One region of the Kosakonia sp. MUSA4 genome, then DNA from elsewhere that is predicted to be linked to it. Evidence: predicted binding sites of a transcription regulator. Region 1 holds the regulator's gene; the other holds the start of a gene.
What was found. Region 1 encodes sigma-54, which starts transcription at its own class of promoters, with help from an activator protein. Its sites were predicted from a motif close to GTTGGCACANNTTTCGCTNT; they were not measured.
Positions count from the first base shown of each region.

Region 2: C0557_RS04570 (circularly permuted type 2 ATP-grasp protein) is a predicted target of sigma-54. The motif match lies at 2,188-2,207, and genes of this name have one in related genera.

Region 1 covers NZ_CP025697.1:4,885,081-4,888,497, forward strand. Annotated here, with positions in the region: gene lptB (LPS export ABC transporter ATP-binding protein) at 1-601, shown strand, start outside; gene rpoN (RNA polymerase factor sigma-54) at 650-2,083, shown strand; gene hpf (ribosome hibernation promoting factor) at 2,106-2,393, shown strand; gene ptsN (PTS IIA-like nitrogen regulatory protein PtsN) at 2,475-2,966, shown strand; gene rapZ (RNase adapter RapZ) at 3,009-3,417, shown strand, end outside.
Region 2 covers NZ_CP025697.1:970,289-973,705, forward strand. Annotated here, with positions in the region: gene C0557_RS04565 (alpha-E domain-containing protein) at 1-716, opposite strand, end outside; gene C0557_RS04570 (circularly permuted type 2 ATP-grasp protein) at 716-2,149, opposite strand; gene C0557_RS04575 (DMT family transporter) at 2,320-3,213, opposite strand; gene gcvA (transcriptional regulator GcvA) at 3,330-3,417, shown strand, end outside.

The DNA.
Region 1 (3,417 bases):
AACGACCACCTTCTATATGGTGGTCGGGATTGTTCCGCGTGACGCGGGCAATATCATTATTGATGACGACGATATCAGCTTGCTGCCACTGCATGCGCGCGCGCGTCGCGGCATCGGTTATTTACCGCAGGAAGCGTCCATTTTTCGTCGTCTGAGCGTGTATGACAACCTGATGGCGGTACTTCAGATCCGTGACGATCTGACTTCCGAACAGCGCGACGATCGCGCTAACGAATTGATGGAAGAGTTCCATATTGAGCATCTGCGAGACAATATGGGGCAGTCCCTTTCCGGTGGTGAACGTCGCCGTGTTGAAATTGCGCGCGCACTGGCGGCAAATCCTAAATTTATTTTGCTGGATGAACCCTTTGCGGGCGTCGATCCTATCTCGGTTATCGACATCAAGCGCATCATTGAACACTTACGTGACAGTGGGTTAGGCGTGTTGATTACTGACCACAATGTTCGCGAAACGTTGGCGGTGTGTGAACGAGCTTATATCGTCAGCCAGGGGCATTTAATTGCTCATGGTACACCGCAGCAAATCCTTGAAGACGAACATGTTAAGCGCGTATATCTTGGGGAAGACTTCAGACTCTGATAGGGTAGAGTTTATCGAGGTATTTTGTCGGAGAGTGCTGCTCTGAATATGAAGCAAGGTTTGCAATTAAGGCTTAGCCAACAGCTAGCTATGACGCCGCAACTGCAACAGGCTATCCGTCTGTTGCAGCTGTCTACGTTAGAACTTCAGCAGGAACTTCAGCAAGCGCTGGAGAGTAACCCATTGCTGGAACAAGCCGATCTTCATGAAGAAGTGGATAGCCAACAAACCCAGGAAAATGAAGGCCTGGATACTGTAGACGCGCTCGAACAGAAAGAGATGCCCGAAGAGCTGCCGCTGGACGCCAGTTGGGATGAGATTTATACCGCTGGAACACCTTCCGGCAGCAGCCACGATTATATTGATGACGAACTGCCGATTTATCAGGGGGAAACGACACAGTCTCTTCAGGATTACCTGATGTGGCAGGTAGAGTTAACGCCGTTTTCCGATACCGATCGCGCAATCGCAACCTCTATTGTCGATGCGGTCGATGAGACCGGCTACCTTACCGTGTCGCTTGAGGATGTGCTGGAAAGCATGGGTGATGAAGAAATCGGTCTCGATGAAGTTGAAGCGGTGTTAAAGCGCGTTCAGCGTTTCGATCCGGTTGGCGTCGCTGCGCGCGATCTGCGCGACTGCCTGTTGATCCAACTTTCCCAGTTCGCGAAAGATACGCCCTGGTGCGAAGAGGCTCGCCTGATCATCAGCGATCACCTCGATCTGCTCGCTAACCACGATTTCCGCTCTCTTATGCGCGTCACGCGTCTTAAAGAAGACGTGCTGAAAGAAGCAGTAAATTTGATCCAGTCGCTAGATCCGCGCCCCGGCCAGTCGATCCAGACCGGCGAACCAGAATATGTCATTCCGGATGTGCTGGTGCGTAAGCATAACGGGCGCTGGACGGTAGAACTGAACTCCGACAGCATTCCGCGTCTGCAAATCAACCAGCACTACGCTTCAATGGGCGGCGGCGCGCGCAATGACGCCGACACCCAGTTTATCCGCAGTAATTTGCAGGAAGCGAAGTGGCTGATCAAAAGCCTTGAAAGCCGTAACGACACGCTATTGCGCGTCAGCCGCTGCATCGTTGAGCAGCAGCAGGCGTTCTTTGAACAGGGCGAAGAGTTTATGAAACCGATGGTGCTGGCGGATATCGCCCAGGCCGTCGAAATGCACGAGTCCACGATTTCCCGTGTGACAACTCAGAAGTACCTGCACAGTCCTCGCGGCATTTTTGAACTGAAGTATTTCTTCTCCAGCCATGTGAATACGGAAGGCGGCGGCGAAGCCTCGTCAACAGCCATTCGCGCGCTGGTTAAGAAATTAATCGCCGCAGAAAACCCTGCAAAACCGCTGAGCGACAGTAAGCTGACGACGCTGCTTTCCGATCAAGGAATTATGGTAGCGCGGCGTACCGTTGCGAAGTATCGAGAGTCTTTATCCATTCCGCCGTCTAACCAGCGTAAACAGCTGGTGTGACCCAACCGATAAGGAAGACACTATGCAGCTTAACATCACAGGACAAAACGTCGAGATCACTGATGCTTTACGTGAATTTGTGAACAGCAAATTTGCCAAGCTTGAGCAGTATTTCGAAAGGATTAATCAGGTCTATATTGTGTTGAAAGTGGAGAAAGTGATCCATACCTCGGATGCAACCCTGCATGTAAATGGAGGTGAGTTGCATGCCAGCGCGGAAGGACAGGATATGTACGCTGCCATCGACGGTTTGATTGATAAACTATCGCGGCAGTTGACAAAACATAAAGATAAACTGAAACAACACTAATTGTCCGGGCGTTCGTTTGGCGCGTTGCACCCTACCGTAACCCGGTAGGGTGCTTAGCTCTGACGGCGCTTAGGTGAAATTATGATGAATAACGATTCGGCTCTTCAACTGAGCAATGTCCTTAACCAGGAATGTACACGTAGCGGCGTTCACTGCCAGAGCAAAAAACGAGCGCTGGAAATCATCAGTGAACTGGCGGCAAAACAGCTCGGCCTGCCGCCACAGGTCGTTTTCGAAGCCATTCTTACGCGTGAGAAAATGGGCAGTACCGGTATTGGTAACGGTATTGCCATTCCCCACGGTAAGCTGGAAGAGGACACGCTGCGTGCCGTCGGCGTTTTTGTGCAGCTCGAAACGCCCATAGCTTTCGACGCTATCGATAATCAGCCCGTTGATCTGCTGTTTGCACTGCTGGTGCCGGCCGATCAAACCAAAACGCATCTTCATACGCTCTCGCTGGTGGCTAAACGGCTGGCGGATAAAACCATTTGTCGTCGCCTGCGCAGTGCGCAGAACGATGAAGAGCTGTATCAGATAATCACGCAGACAGAAGGCGAAAGCGACGATGCGTAACGGGAAGAACACCTTTTTTGTCGTTGTGGGGAGAAACGGTTCATGGTCCTGATGATCGTAAGTGGTCGTTCGGGTTCAGGAAAATCCGTGGCCCTGCGCGCCCTGGAAGATATGGGCTTCTATTGTGTCGATAACCTGCCGGTCGTGCTGCTGCCGCAACTGGCGCAGACGCTCGCCGATCGTCAGACCTCTGCCGCCGTCAGTATTGATGTGCGTAACATGCCGGAATCACCGGAAATTTTTGAACAGGCGATGAGCAGTCTGCCAGATGCCTTCTCGCCGCAGCTGCTGTTCCTTGATGCTGACCGCAACACGCTGATTCGGCGCTACAGCGATACGCGCCGCTTACATCCGCTCTCCAGCAAGAATTTATCGCTGGAAAGCGCTATCGATGAAGAGAGCAACCTGCTGGAGCCACTGCGTTCCCGCGCGGACCTGATTGTCGATACCT
Region 2 (3,417 bases), 1.8 Mb from region 1:
GCATGCAGCGAACGCGGCACATCATTACGAAATACCAGCAGTTCGCTGACGGTTTCGCGGCTGATCGGCTGGCGGTAGATGCTGTGATAGGCCTCGCGGGCGCTTACTGCGCGCAGCAGGGTGTCGAGGCGATAATATTCACGTACCGGATCCGGATCGTTGTTCAGTTGCTGATCTTTAAGCGCCAGCAGTTGGGCGGTGGCGTAGGCGCGCTCAATCAGCGTACCGACACGAATAAAACACTGCGCATCGTTGCGCAGCAGCGTGCCGAACATCGCACCGCGAAACAGATGCGAGCGCTCTTTCACCCAGTCAAAAAAGGTATCAATACCGATTTTATCCACCCCGGACTGACGCAGATTGCGGATGTCGATACGCGTGGTGTTGATGCACTCCCACACTTCTGACGACAGGCTGCCGCGTACCGCGTGGGCGTTATTCCACGCCATTTCAATACAGCTATAAATGCTGCTCGGGTTGTGGCTGTCGAGGGCGAAGAAGTTCAGCAGGTTGTTCATGGAAAAGCGGGCGTAACGCTGCTGAAACAGCTCATGGGAAAAGGTGAGATTGAGCGGCAGCGCCAGATCGTGTTGCTGCTGGCGGTGGCGCGGCATCATTGACAGCTTCCAGGTGACATCCAGCACGCGGGCAAAGCTCTCTGCCCGCTCCAGGTAGCGGGCCATCCAGTACAGTTCGCTGGCTGTGCGGCTTAGCATCATTCATCCTCCTCCATCACCCAGGTATCTTTGGTGCCGCCGCCCTGCGACGAGTTCACCACCAGCGAACCTTCGTTCAGCGCCACGCGCGTCAGGCCGCCCGGCACCAGGCGAACCTCTTCGCCGGAGAGCACAAACGGGCGCAGATCGATGTGGCGCGGCGCCAGTCCCTCTTCGACAAAGGTCGGGCAGGTGGAGAGCGCCAGCGTCTCCTGGCCAATATAGTTGCCGGGGTTTGCCAGCAGCCGCTTGCGGAAATCCTCAATCTGCTGGCGGGTTGATTTTGGCCCGACCAGCATGCCGTATCCGCCCGCACCGTGAACCTCTTTCACCACCATGCTGTCGAGGTGGGCCAGCACATAGTTAAGATCGTCGGGTTTGCGGCACTGCCAGGTGGCGATATTGCCGAGAATCGGCTCCTCGCTGAGGTAGAAGCGGATCATCTCCGGCACATAGGGGTAAATGGATTTATCATCGGCAACGCCGGTGCCGATCGCGTTCGCCAGTACCACGCCGCCCGCCCGGTAGACCGACAGCAGGCCAGGAACACCGAGCATTGAATCGGCGCGAAACGCCAGCGGATCGAGAAACGCGTCGTCAATGCGGCGGTAGATCACATCCACCCGGCACGGGCCTTCGGTGGTGCGCATATAGAGCGCACCGCCTTTGACAAACAGGTCGGCGCTTTCTACCAGCTCAACGCCCATCTGCTGTGCCAGAAAACTGTGCTCAAAATAGGCGCTGTTAAAACGCCCTGGCGTCATCACCACCACCGTGGGATCGTCCACCGGCGTACTTTCACGCAGGGTTTGCAGCAAGTAGCCGGGGTAGCGCTCGACCGGCGCAATATGCTGGCTGGCGAAGAGATCCGGGTAGAGGCGCATCATCATCTTGCGGTTCTCCAGCATATAGGAGACGCCGGACGGGGTGCGCAGGTTATCTTCCAGCACGTAATAGCGGCCATCGCTGTTACGTACCATGTCGATACCGGTGATGTGAGCATAAATATTGTTGTGCAGATCCACGCCCTGCATACAGGGCTGGTACTGCTCATTCGCCAGAACCTGCTCGCGCGGGACAATACCGGCGTTGAGGATATTTTGCTGATGGTAGATATCGTACAGGAAAGCGTTTAGCGCTTTGACGCGCTGGCGGATGCCCTGATCGAGGATGCGCCACTCATGGGCCGGGATAATTCGCGGTACGCTGTCAAAGGGGATCAGGCGTTCAGTGCCGCCCTCTTCACCATAAACGTTGAAGGTAATGCCCACCCGGTGAAATAGCAGTTCTGCCTGTTCTTTCTTTTGATGGATAGCGTGCTGGTCGGTCTGTTGAAGCCACTGCCACCAGGCATCGTAATGCTGGCGTTGACTGCCCTCTGCGCTGAGCATCTCATCGTAGTAAGGTGCTGTCGGAAGCGTTATTTTTATCATTGTCATCCCCTGCATTGCGCGTGTGAAGATTCTGTAAAAATGCAGAAAGCATGCCAGCATGGCTGGCAATGCGTTTTCGTGGCGAGTACAGGCGCAAATGCACCATTTTGAGGCGAAGCGCAGCGGCAGCGCGCTAAAGTGGTGTGAAGGTAAGCGTAGCAGAAGCTGTACTAACGGCGTTTCGCGGCCGTCGGGCTGACCACCAGCCACACCGCCAGGCAGACAATCAGCGCGCCGATAACAAACCCACCGTTCAGCGTTTCGCCCAGCGCGAGGTAGCCCCACAGCACGGCAAACGGCGGGATAAGAAAGGTGACAGTCAGGCTGCGCAGCGGCCCGATATCGGCAATCAGGCGAAAATAGAGAATATACGCCACGGCGGTACAAAGCAGGCCCAGCGCCAGCACGCAGGCCCACACGGACGGCTGCGCCCAGTTGATGGTTGCGCCGCTGCCAATCGACCAGGCGCAGAACGGTAGCAAAAACAGCGTAGCGCCCGCCTGGCTACCGAAGGCGACCAGCGTCGGCTCCAGACCGCCGCGCGCCGTTATCCAGTGGCGGGTGAGAAAACCGGCAATGCCATAGCAGCCGGTCGCCACCAGGCAAGCCGCCACGCCAGCGGCGACCTCCTGCACGTTGCGCATTTCGCCGAGCGTGGTAATCGTCAAAATCCCCACCAGCCCGAGCACAACGCCCGCCCACTTTTTCCCGCTCAGGCGTTCGCCAAAAAACGCCACGCCCGCCAGCGCGCCCATCAACGGCGTGGTGGCATTGAGAACGGCGGAATACCCGGCAGGCAGCCAGCGCGCAGCCAGGCAGTACATCAAAAACGGCAGCCCGGAGTTGATCACCCCAAGCAGCAAGGTCGCGCGCAACTTACCGGAAAACTGAAACGCGCGGCGAAATAGCGCCAGCAGCGCCGCCAGGCCAGCAAAGCCAAACAGCACGCGGAGAAAAGCGGTGTTGATGGCGCCGAATTCCGGTGCGGCAATCCGCATAAACAGAAAGCTGGCGCCCCAGATGGCCGCCAGCATCACTAATCTCAGGTAATCAATGGCCCGCATTGTGCAACTCCTCGTGTTGCGTTTTTAACTAAAAATGTTTTACCCCGGCGGCATCAGGCTGACAAACCAGCATTTTTGCTACAGTTTAGTTGCACTTAATTATGCGGAGAGCCGCGATGACCCTACCGCCCCTGCAGGCGTTGATCTGTTTTGCTACTGTCGCCCGACATATGAGTATGAAAGCGGCGGCCGAGGAGTTATGCA